DNA from 3 places in the Rahnella sp. BCC 1045 genome. Region 2 is predicted to be linked to each of the others. Evidence: predicted binding sites of a transcription regulator. Region 2 holds the regulator's gene; each other region holds the start of a gene.
The links. The regulator PurR, encoded in region 2, represses purine synthesis genes. The targets are predictions, from matches to a motif close to CANGCAAACGTTTGCNTG.
Positions count from the first base shown of each region.

Region 1: a site for PurR is predicted at 2,222-2,239, ahead of rfaQ (putative lipopolysaccharide heptosyltransferase III). Genes of this name have one in related genera too.
Region 3: a site for PurR is predicted at 1,382-1,399, ahead of purE (5-(carboxyamino)imidazole ribonucleotide mutase). Genes of this name have one in related genera too.

Region 1 is NZ_JAFMOZ010000127.1:47,841-52,013, reverse strand. Features, by position in the region: gene J1782_RS13165 (O-antigen ligase) at 1-81, shown strand, start outside; gene J1782_RS13160 (glycosyltransferase family 9 protein) at 133-1,227, opposite strand; gene J1782_RS13155 (polysaccharide deacetylase family protein) at 1,229-2,185, opposite strand; gene rfaQ (putative lipopolysaccharide heptosyltransferase III) at 2,392-3,474, shown strand; gene J1782_RS13145 (glycosyltransferase family 4 protein) at 3,471-4,173, shown strand, end outside.
Region 2 is NZ_JAFMOZ010000135.1:90,311-94,483, forward strand. Features, by position in the region: gene punC (purine nucleoside transporter PunC) at 1-402, opposite strand, end outside; gene punR (DNA-binding transcriptional activator PunR) at 539-1,444, shown strand; gene purR (HTH-type transcriptional repressor PurR) at 1,481-2,506, opposite strand; gene J1782_RS26565 (YnhF family membrane protein) at 2,840-2,929, shown strand; gene J1782_RS17835 (C40 family peptidase) at 3,094-3,996, opposite strand.
Region 3 is NZ_JAFMOZ010000125.1:75,117-79,289, forward strand. Features, by position in the region: gene lpxH (UDP-2,3-diacylglucosamine diphosphatase) at 1-671, shown strand, start outside; gene J1782_RS12190 (tRNA-(ms[2]io[6]A)-hydroxylase) at 655-1,287, opposite strand; gene purE (5-(carboxyamino)imidazole ribonucleotide mutase) at 1,468-1,977, shown strand; gene purK (5-(carboxyamino)imidazole ribonucleotide synthase) at 1,974-3,038, shown strand; gene ybbP (putative ABC transporter permease subunit YbbP) at 3,194-4,173, opposite strand, start outside.

The sequences.
Region 1 (4,173 bases), on a different contig from region 2:
AGTAATCCCAGCGAAAGCTGGTACTTATTCTGGTTCCCGATAGGTGTTTTGCTGGCCGGAGAAATAAAGAAAGCCCGATAGTAAATGGCGAAACAGAGCAAGGGAAAAATAGCTATTCCCTTGCTCTCACCCTCAGAGCGGTAACAATAATTCGATTCTTTCCAGAACATCCTCAGCATTAATGATAGCTAAAGGCTGTATTTTTATATCTGCTGCCAGATTTTTAATATCTGTAGAAACACGCATGACCTGATGCAATTCCATATCCTGATAAGGCCCCGTATGGTCAGGATTTGCTGTCACGAAAAGGCTGACAGTTTTGGTTTTCAGCGCGACGGCAAGATGAAGCGGTCCGGTATCTCCGGTAACGAGCACATCCATGTTTTCTATAATGCCCATCAATTGCTTCAGATCGGTTTTCCCGATATAGCTGGTGACCCGTTTTACTTCATCTTCCGACAATGAATTCAGGAAGAATTTTTCATAGGCCAGTTCTTTTTTTGTCCCAATCAGCACAACTTCATACTCTGGCCCCAATTGGAAAAGTACCTTCGCAAGCTCAGAAAATTTTGATATTGGCCAGCATCTTATTGGTTCAGAGGCGCCCATCTGAAAACCAATAATTTTCTTTCCGGCTTCTTTATTAAGATGCGTGAAATCAACTGGAATAACCATTTCATTATTGGATACATCGCAACCTAACAAACTGCACATATTCAATTTTCGTTGAATCAGATGGCAGCTTAAAAACGATCCTTCATTAACAAGCCACTTTTCCATCCCAATCTTCTTACCGCCGTATATATCCTTGACGATATATTGGGAGCCGGACATTACTGCGCTAAGAATGTCGTAGGGGGCTTTTGAGTGTAAGATTACCGTTAATTCAGGCGGCCGCTCTCTAAGTTGTGTGACCAGTTTTCTGACGTGTTTTACCTTCTCATCCCAATATACTATCCGGTCAAAAAAAAGACTTCCCTCAACGAGGGTTTTATTTTTTTCACTGGAGACCAGTGTAATGAACGCATCCGGATAGCGTTGTCTTACCGCACGAATGGCTGGCGTATTGAACATTAAATCGCCCAGCGCCGTGGTCGAGTAAATAGCAATACTTTTAAAATTCTCTTCTGCCGAGAATGACTTCCGGCTTTTCAGAGTGGGCTTAATCTTTACATAGCAATGTAAGAAAAGATTAATCCAAAATATTTTCATCCTTTTCTGCGACATCTTAGTTCATCTTCCATTGATAATATTCTGCCAGAGTCATCCCCTGTGCCCGTTCGCTTATCCAGCTAAACAGCTTTTCCAAATCGTCGTAGAGTCTTTCAATGTCTTTTTCGTTTTTGAACGTCGGGCTTCCGCCGGGCATGAACTCTGAAGAGTGCAGCATGAACTCGATATAGTCAGAACCCTGCTTAAGAGTCTGCTCAGCAACCTTTTTCATATTCTCAACATTGCCACCGGATGGGCGCAACCAGAGCGTAGAAGGCGACCGGGTTTTTCCGCGAAGTTTATCGTAGCCGCTCTTAATATGATTGAGCATTCCCGAGTGCTTAAGCTGAATACTCATCGGGACTTCAAGAAGCGGAGAATTGCCCGCTTTTGCAATATCATTGAGGTCAATGAAATAAGCCTCTTTCGGAAAACGGCTGTAATCCGTTCCGCCCGCCCCTTCAGGGTTACCCGGTGAAGATGACCAGTTCACATGCGGTGTCACCGAACAATCAACAAGATATCCCTGCTCAACCAGCAGCGACGCATAAAACTCATTAAACGCCCAACGACCCGCGCGATGGCTGAGCATTTTTGTCTGGAAATTGTCTTCCAGCAGTTTCGTCATAAATGCCACTTTAGCCTTGATTTGGTCTTCCGGGAATTCGATCAGGTAAGGCTTGTGTCGCCAGTCATCATCGGTCAGCGCGACAAGCGGAGGGCTATTCCAGGCATGTAAATGCATGCCAACTTCGCCCTTCCCCCGCCGGATCACATCACTGGCAAACTCCACATAAGCAGCATCCTGCGCCATTTCATAATTCGTCAGATAAACCGGCTTAAAGGCGTACTTTTCGCAAAGGCTCTGGAATCGCGGCAGAAAGCGGGTGTTCTCAGTGGAAATGCGCTCATGATTTTGCCAAAGATTGTCACCCTCGGTATCTATGGTGATGATAAATGCGGGTTTTTTCATTGAACTGGCCTAATTTTATCTTATTAATCAAACGTACAGGATGACGGTTACGCGGGCATGCCAATGCAAACATACCGCTATGACAACAATTTATTGGATTGTTTCTATTTTTTGGGATTTTCACCCTCAACGCAAGAACCGTGTTGGGTGTAGCCTGAGGCTTCAGTGTACTTTAGAATCGTGCTTTGATTCCTAAACAGTGATGAATTATGACGACTGCTCAAGCACAAAATCCGGATTCCTCTATCAGGCGTATCCTTATCATCAAACTACGTCATCACGGCGATATGTTGCTGACGACCCCGGTCGTCAATACATTGAAGGCGCGTTATCCTGACGCTGAAATTGATATGCTGATATACCAGGAAACCCGGGATATGCTGGCGGCCAATCCTTCCATTCATCACTTGCATTGCATTGACCGCACCTGGAAAAAACTCGGCGTGTGGTCCCATATGGCTCATGAAATTCGTTTAATGAAACAGGTCATGTCCCGCCATTATGATCTGACGCTCAACTTAAGCGATCAGTGGCGAAGTGCCATTGCCACCCGACTTACGGGCGCGTCTGTCCGCCTGGGTTTCGATTTTCCAAAACGTCAGGGCGCATTTTGGCGTTTTTGCCACACCCAACTGGTCAGTACGAAAAACCATCATGCACTTCATACCGTTGAACAAAACCTCTCCCTGCTGGCCCCCCTTCAGCTTCCTTTGATAAGACCGGAAGCCACGATGAGTTATGCTCAGGAAGACGGTGAAAAGGTACAGCATTTATTACAGCAGAATCAGGTTTCTGGCCGTTATATTGTGGTGCAGCCTACCTCTCGATGGTTCTTCAAATGCTGGTCAGAAGAAAAGATGGCCGCCATGCTTACGCAATTGCACGCTGAAGGCTATCCACTGATAGTCACTTCCGGGCCGGACAAACACGAGCTCGCCATGGTCGATCGTATCCTGAAACTTTGTCCTCAGATCAATCTGATTTCTCTGGCCGGCAAATTAACGTTACCCCAGCTTGCCGCCTTGATTGATGGTGCCGCGCTATTTATCGGCGTGGATTCTGTCCCGATGCATATGGCGGCGGCTTTGAAAACTCCTCTCGTCGCTCTGTTTGGCCCGTCAAAACTGGTTTTCTGGCGCCCATGGGAAGCCACAGGTGAAGTGATTTGGGCCGGTGATTTCGGGCCACTTCCTGATCCGGACAATATCGATACCAACACGTCCGAACGTTATCTGAATGCCATTCCCGTAGACGTCGTGACTGATGCGGCCAGGAGATTATTAGCATGAAAGCATTCCGGCTTGCTTTAGTTCGCCAGAAATACCGCCCTGACGGAGGCGCCGAACGGTTTGTTTCCCGGGCGCTGGAAGCACTTGAAAACCAAAATATCGAGCTTAATGTCATCACCCGCGAATGGCAGGGTGACATTAACCCCGATTGGAATGTGCATCTGTGCAACCCGTGGAAATTCGGTCGTGTAAGCAGGGAGCGCGGTTTTGCCAACGCGGCCCGGCAAATCTGGCAAAAAGAGAAATTCGATTTGGTGCAAAGCCACGAACGGATACCTGGCTGCGATTTATACCGGGCCGGTGATGGCGTTCATGTCAGATGGCTGGAAGAGCGTTCGCGATTGTTGCCTCAGTACAAAGCAAAAAGACTTTTCACCGACAGGTTTCACCGTTACGTCATGCAAGCCGAAAAGGATATGTATGCCGCGCCAGAGTTGAAAGCGGTTATCTGTAATGCCGAAATGGTTAAAAAAGAAATCATTGAGCGGTTTTCTGTGCCCGCAGAAAAAATTCACGTCATTTATAATTCTGTAAATAACCAACATTTCATACCGGTGACCGCCCCGCTGCGCGCTCAGCTTCGCCAGCAATATGGTGTGCCGGCGAATGCGACTTGCATGATCTACGTTGGCTCGGGCTTTGAACGTAAAGGCCTGGACGCGGCAATTAAAGCCATTTCAGGAACGTCGCGACATCTTC
Region 2 (4,173 bases):
GCTGGCAAAGGTTTTTTTAGCAACATCGGCAGAAAAGCGATCTACCACCAGCGCCTGCCAGGTGACGGCGGCGGCACAGACGCCGACAGCTTGCAGGAAACGCAGCGCCAGCAGGGCGCGGACATTCTCAACCCATAGCACGCCCAGACAACCGACGACAAAGAGCGCTAAGCCAATCAGCAATACCGGCTTGCGGCCAATCTTGTCGGACAATGGCCCCCACAACAGCTGACCGATGGCAAAGCCGCCAAGGAAAATACTCAGGCTGGCGCTGATCATGCCCGGGCTGGTCATCAGGCTGCTTTGCATCGCGCTGAAGGCCGGAAGGTACATATCGGTCGCTAAAAAGCCAAGCATGCTCAGCCCGGCAAGATAGAGCATAAATCCAAGTGAGGGTTTCATTATTGTCTCTTTAATTTATTTATTGCAGATGATTTGACGCGGAAATCGTATCGGATGCGGAGTTTAACGCTTTGATAACAGGCTTGTGAAACGCTAATATTTGCAATCTGCTATCAAAAATATTGAAGGCTAAACGATGTGGTCAGAATATGCTCTTGAAGTGGTCGATGCCGTCGCCCGAACAGGCAGTTTTAGCGCTGCCGCGCAGGACTTGCACCGGGTTCCTTCTGCCATCAGCTACACCGTTCGCCAGCTTGAACAATGGCTGGCCGTTCCGTTGTTTGAACGCAGACATCGCGACGTTATTCTGACTCCTGCCGGTAAAGTTTTTGTCGACGAAGCGCGGGTTCTGACAAAAAAAATGATAGCGACCCGCCGCCAGTGTCAGCAGGTCGCCAATGGCTGGCGCGGAGAATTACGGGTTGCCGTTGACCGTATCGTTAAACCTGCGCGGACACGGCGGCTGGTGCTGGATTTCTATCGCCATTTCCCTGATACCGAACTCATCATTCATTCGGAAGTCTTTAACGGTGTCTGGGACGCGCTGGTCGACGGGCGGGCGGATGTCGCCATCGGCGCGACGCGGGCGATCCCCGTCGGTGGACGGTTCAATTTCCGCGATATGGGTTTTATGGACTGGCATTGTGTGGTCAGCGCGCAACATCCGCTGGCCCAGACGCAGGGAATACTGAGTGACGATCAGTTACGGCCTTATCCGGCGCTTTGCCTGGAAGATACATCGCGTACATTGCCGAAACGCGATACCTGGACGCTGGATAACCAGCGGCGGCTGGTGGTTCCCGACTGGACGTGTGCATTGGAATGTCTGAACGAAGGTTTATGTGTTGGCATGATGCCGGTTCACCGCGTGACACCCTTGATTGAACAGCAAAAATTACAGGTACTGTCGCTGGAAAATACCTTTCCGGACAGCCCGTGCTGCCTGACGTGGGATCAGAGCAATCCGTCGCCTTCGCTGGCGTGGCTGCTGGAATACATGGGAGACACGGAAACGATGAACCGGGAATGGTTGCGCGACTGACAAAAAAACGCCTGTGGCACAGGCGTTTATTGAAAGTTAACGGCGGTAATCGCGGTACGGGCCGTCGGCCACGGAACGGCGCTCAACCAGTTTGGGATGCACTTCAATGGTCTGCGACTCTTCGCGTTTGCTGATAATTCTGTCCAGCAGCATGGTAAAGGCCATTTCGCCCAGACGTTCTTTTGGCTGATGAACTGTCGTCAGTGCCGGTGAGAAATAGCGCGCGTTACGCACGTTATCATAGCCAATCACGGAAATATCCTGCGGTACGCGCAGGCCCAGTTCATCGGCGGCACAGATTGCCCCCATCGCCATCACGTCACCGCCACAGAATACAGCCGTCGGGCGGTTTTTCTGCATCAGAATTTTGTGCATGGCCTGATAGCCCGATTCCGGCTCAAAGTCGCCCTGAACGACCCATTCTTCACGAAGAGGAATATTGGCTTCCGTCAGTGCTTTCACAAAGCCCTGGAAACGGCCGCCGCCGGTGTTTCGCGCCAGTTGCCCAGGGATCACGCCGATATCGCGATGACCGCGTTCAATCAGATAACGTCCGGCCATATAGCCGCCTTCAAACGCGTTATCGATAATGCTGTCGGTGAAATTCTTACGCGCTTCGCCCCAGTCCATCACAACCATCGGGATAGAGCGGTATTCTTCAAGCATATTCAGCAATTCGTCCGGATACTCCGCGCACATCACAAGTAAACCGTCGACGCGTTTTTGCGCCAGCATTTGCAGGTAGGCCTGTTGCTTCTCCAGATTATTGTGTGAGTTACACAAAATCAGCGTATAGCCTTTTGAGAAACAGCTGTTCTCCACGGCCTCAATCACTTCGGCGAAGTAGGGCGCTTCACTGGACGTTGCCAGCAGACCGATTGTTTTGGTGTTATTGACCTTCAGGCTACGTGCCACAGCGCTGGGAGAATAGTGCAACTCTTTGATTGCAAGGAGAACCGCGGCTCGGGTTTCTTCGGCGACGAAACGGGTTTTATTGATGACGTGCGACACGGTTGTGGTGGAAACGCCAGCGCGCTTTGCGACATCTTTAATCGTTGCCATGTAAAAAATGACTCCTGTGCTCACGTGTTTCAGCACGTTAGCATTATGTTAATCGTTTGCTTGCGTGGATTTAACTGCTGACTTCGAAAAGGGCAGTGAAATCGTTGGGTGGATTCTTCAGAGTGAGGCGTGAAATGCTCTCGGGTGAAATCGACCGGCACACAGGCGTGGTAACCGACAATTTTCACTTATAATGCAGGAAAGTGGAAGTAAAATTGTCATGAACCTGGTGTCATTCAGCACAAGATTTTCAATGCGAATTATGAGAAAATGCGTTGGCACACATTCAGTGTGGCTATACGAACGCCACAATTTGATCCGTAAGGGGGTTTAATGGACAGCAACCTGAAATTTTCTTTGATCACTACGGTCTGCGCTTTGCTCGTGATTATTGCTTTCAGTTTCACCGCAGTGATGAACTGATTTGCGCGAAAGCCGCAATAAAAAGGGCGATTACCTATAACAGGAATCGCCCTTTTCAATTTTACGCAGTCACCCATTCCGCCGATACTCTTCCCTGCAGAAACTCTTCGTTAAATGCTATTCAATGGCTGATTAGCGAAACTTCAGACTTAACGAATTGTTTATTATCGGATCGTCTTAGGGGTCATTACCCGTCGTGCGCCTACATAATGATCTTGCCAGTAATCGTCACCCAGTGAGGTGATCTTAATGTCTTCGCCGGTGCGCGGTGACTGGATAAACTTCCCGTTTCCTACGTAAACACCGACATGGTCTGCGGCGCCGCGGTTATTAATCCGGAAGAAAACCAGATCGCCGGATTCTAATTCACCCCGTTTGACCGGGGCCGCATCGCGCAAGTGGTACATTTCATTCGCTGTGCGGGGCATTTTAATACGGATCAAATCTTTGTATGCGTAGTAAACCAGTCCGCTGCAATCGAAACCTGTATTCGGTGACGTTCCGCCCCAGCGGTAAGGTTTGCCGACCTGGTGCATCAGCTTGGTCATCGCGGTTTGTTGTGCGTGCTGATAACGTTTCTTGTGTGTTGCGCTGAGCGTTATCGGTTTACTGTCTTCTTCACGTAACTTTTTGCCTTTGCGGTGGCGGCCATACGCTTCTTTTTTACTGGCCTTTTCACTGCTGTTTTTAGCGAGAGAGCGGTTTTTCGTTTCCTTCCCTGCTTTCGCCTCGGCCCGGGTTGTCTTGAGTGTTTTTTCTTTTTTACTCTCGGCCCGCGTCGTTTTTACTGTTTTTTCAGAAGACGTCTTTCGCTTAACCAGTTCGGTGCTTTTGACTTTCTTCTTCGAATTTTTTTCCTGAGTTTTAGGTTCTGAAACCGGCGCGACTTTGGTTTTCTTGCTGGTTTTCGCGGCTGCCGTTTTTCGCTTTCGGCGTTCTTCCGGCGTGACCTGGTTAACATGACTCTTTCGCTGGTCGGCCGCGACACGAGTCTGTGGCGACGCATGAGCCATATTCAGAAACAGCTGGGTAAAGAGCAGCACAAAAAGCGTGAACAGTAAGCGCATAGCTTCGTTACCATGAGTGGTAGGGTTAAACATCAGGGATGTCAGAGTATTGCCTAAAAGAACGAGACAAAAAAGCACGAATTGCCTCGATTCTAGATCATATTGTGAGAAAAAGTTAATAGCTTTTTTTATGTCGAAATAACCGCCATTTTTAGTCAAAAAAATAACCACTTTTCA
Region 3 (4,173 bases), on a different contig from region 2:
TCACTGCCGGTTTTCTGCGTTTTCTTCGCGAAGATGCGCCGCAGGCTGATGCGCTGTACATTCTCGGGGATTTATTCGAAGCCTGGATTGGTGACGATGACCCGGAACCGTTACACGCAGAAATCGCTGCGGCGTTAAACCAGCTCCGCCAGCAAGGCGTGCCCTGCTTTTTCATCCACGGTAACCGCGATTTTCTGCTCGGCAGACGTTTTGCGCGTGAAAGCCTGATGACGCTGCTGCCAGAGAAAAAAGTTCTCGAGCTTTATGGCCGCCGCGTGCTCATCCTGCACGGCGACACGCTGTGTACCGATGACGTTGCCTATCAGAATTTCCGCAAAAAAGTTCATAACCCGTTTATCCAGAAATTATTCCTGATGCTGCCTCTGAAATGGCGACTGGCGATTGCCGCAAAAATGCGCGCCAACAGCAAAGCGTCTAATCAGGGAAAATCGCTGGAAATTATGGACGTGAATCCGCAGGCGGTGATCAGTGAAATGCAGGCGGCAGGCGTCGAGTGGATGATCCACGGGCACACGCACCGCCCGGCTATTCATGATGTGCCTTTAGAAAATAAAACCGGCCACCGCGTAGTACTCGGCGCATGGCACGAAGAAGGCTCGATGGTGAAAGTCACCGCCGGTAACGTGGAACTGATCAGCTTCCCGTTTTAAGCCCGCAGACTGGGACTCCACTGTGGAAACGGAATTGTTCATCTGGCGTTAAGATCAGTTCCGCTTCAATCCTGCCAAACTCCTCCACCCGTTCACTGATATCGGTTCCCGCATACTGTTCGGCCAGCGCCAGATAATCGGCAAAATGGCGTGATTCTGAGCGCAACAGCGACGTATAAAAGCGTGACAGGGTTTCATCGAGATGCGGAGCAATCTTGGCAAATCGCTCGCAGGAACGCGCTTCGATGTACGCACCAATAATCAGACGGTCCACCAGAATATTCAGGTCATCATGATGGCGGGTATGTTTAATCATGCCACTGGCGTAGCGCGACGGTGAAAGCTGGGTATAAGTAATATTGCGTTTCTGCATGATTTCCACCACCTGCTCAAAGTGATGAAGCTCTTCGCGCGCCAGACGTGCCGCGCAAAACAGCAACTCGGTACGCTCAAGATATTTGGTCATCAGGCTCATCGCCGTGGCCGCCGCCTTCTTTTCACAGTTAGCGTGGTCAATCAGCATGACCGTCTGATTTTCCAGCGCCACATCCACCCATAACGCAGGTGTTTCACAGTGAAGAAAATCATAAATCGGTGCCAGTAAAGCCTGCGTCATAGTTCAGTTTCCAGTGGGGATGGCGAATATTATCGTGGCTGGGATTATACAAATCTGTCGCGCACTTCTCATCAAAAATGCACCGTATTCCGGCTACGCAACCGTTTTCCTTGCTTCGTGAGCGTGATATCATTTGCGCCCTCACACGCTTTAAATCCGAATCACAGGAGCTATACAGACATGTCATCCAACGTTACCCCGGCAAAAATCGCCATCGTTATGGGGTCTAAAAGTGACTGGGCGACCATGCAGTTCGCCGCCGAAGTGCTCACAACGCTGAATATTCCTTTCCATGTCGATATCGTCTCCGCACACCGCACGCCGGACAAATTGTTCACCTTTGCTGAACAGGCGTCGGCCAATGGTTTTGATGTGATCATCGCAGGCGCAGGCGGCGCGGCGCATTTGCCCGGCATGCTGGCGGCGAAAACGCTGGTGCCGGTGCTCGGCGTGCCCGTGCAAAGCGCGGCCCTGAGCGGCATCGACAGCCTGTATTCCATCGTACAAATGCCGCGCGGTATTCCGGTCGGTACGCTGGCAATTGGTAAAGCGGGTGCCGCTAACGCTGCGTTGCTGGCGGCACAAATTCTGGCGCTGCATGATACTGAAATTGCCAAAAATCTGGCCGCGTGGCGTGTCGCACAAACGGATGAAGTGCTGAATAATCCCGATCCACGGGAGGAAGCATGAAACCGGTTTGCGTACTCGGAAACGGTCAGTTAGGCAGAATGCTGCGTCAGGCCGGTGAACCGCTGGGCATTGCCGTTTATCCGGTCGGACTTGATGCCGAACCGGAAGCCGTGCCGTATCAGCAAAGCGTCATTACCGCAGAAATCGAACGCTGGCCGGAAACCGCACTGACCCGCGAACTGGCAACGCATAATGCGTTCGTTAACCGCGACATTTTCCCGCGTCTTGCGGATCGCCTGACGCAGAAACAGTTGCTCGACCAGCTCGGTCTGGCGACTGCACCGTGGCAATTGCTGGCAGATGCCGCACAATGGCCGCAGGTTTTTTCACAGCTTGGCGAACTGGCGATTGTGAAACGTCGCGTCGGCGGTTATGACGGTCGTGGTCAGTGGCGCTTGCGTTCCGGCGAAGAAAATACATTGCCACAAGATTGCTACGGCGAATGTATCGTTGAGCAGGGCATCAATTTCTCCGGTGAGGTGTCGCTGGTAGGTGCGCGTGGTCACGACGGGAAAACCGTTTTTTATCCGCTGACGCACAATCTGCATCAGGACGGTATTCTGCGCACCAGCGTCGCACTGCCGGAGCCGGACGCTGCGCTGCAACAGCAGGCAGAAAGCATGTTGTCCGCCATTCTCAACGAACTGAATTATGTCGGCGTGATGGCGATGGAATGTTTCATGGTCAGCGAAGGTTTGCTCATCAACGAACTGGCTCCGCGCGTACATAACAGCGGGCACTGGACGCAAAACGGCGCATCCTACAGCCAGTTTGAAATGCACCTGCGTGCCATACTCGGTCTGCCGCTGCCAAAACCGGTGGTCAGTACGCCGTCGGTGATGGTGAATCTGATTGGCACGGATGTGTCAGAACAGTGGCTGAACCTGCCACTGGTCAATCTGCACTGGTACGAGAAAGACGTGCGTCCGGGTCGTAAAGTCGGACACCTGAATCTCAATGATGCCAGCGCCAGCCTGCTGAAAGAAAACCTGAATGCACTGATCCCGATGCTGCCGGCCGAATATGCCAGCGGCATTGAATGGGCAGTTGAAAAGCTTTGATTTGAGCACCTCCTTATTAAAAGGAGATGCTCTGGTAACCTAAATAATTCGAGTTACAGGAAGGCGGCAAGTCAAGGAATCCCGATGAGCTTACTCAGGTAAGTGATTCGGGTGACTGAACGCAGCCAACGCACCTGTGGCTCGAAGTATGACGGTTACGAGTCGTATTGCCTGAACAGCGCCCGCCCCCGCAGCAACCGTACACCCAGCCAGCCTCCGCAGACAGACAGCAGCAACGCGCTCACCACCGGAACGGCGATCCACATCAGGTAATCCGGTTCCCACGGGAAATCAAACACTTTTCGCTGCAACAACCATAACGCCACTTCGGCACCTATCGCCGCCGCAATGCCCGCCACGAGTCCAAGAACCGCAAATTCGCACCAGAGAGTACGGTGCAGCATTTTTTTACTCGCGCCTAACGTGCGATAAACGATCAACTCCTGACGGCGCTGACGCATCCCGACCTGAATCTGTGCCAGCAACAGCAAACCGCCGCACAGCATCACCAGAATCACCATCACTTCCAGCGCCCGGCTGACCTGCTGTAAGACCTGTCCGACCTGCCGCAGAATCGAACCGACATCCAGCAAACTGAGCGTCGGGAACTGACGGTTCAGTTGCGTAATGGTGCTGTCATCACCGTGATAACGGAAACTGGTCAGCCAGCTTTGCGGCTGGGCATCCAGTGCGCCCGTCGGGAAGATAAAGTAGAAATTCGGCTTCAGGCTGTCCCAGTCCACTTTTCGCAGGCTGGTAATCTTAGCGGTGAAATCCTGCGTATCACCGGTGAAGGTCACCGAATCGCCGATTTTCAGTCCGAGACGTCCGGCCAGCCCTTCATCGATGGACACTTCACCCGCTTTCGGTGCGCCATTACCTGCGGTCAGCGGATTATGATCCGGCAATCCGTCCATCCAGGTCAGATTCAGTTCACGGTTTACCGCTTCCCCGCCCGCATCGTCCGGCTTGATTTTGTCCGTCGCGGCTTCGCCGTTAATCTTCGTCAAACGCGCCCGTACAATCGGATAGAACGCTTCCGGCTGCGCGTTATGCTGATGCAGGAAATCCGTCACCTGCGGAACCTGCTCTTTGGTGATGTTGAGCAGGAAGAAGTTCGGACTGTCCGGCGGAA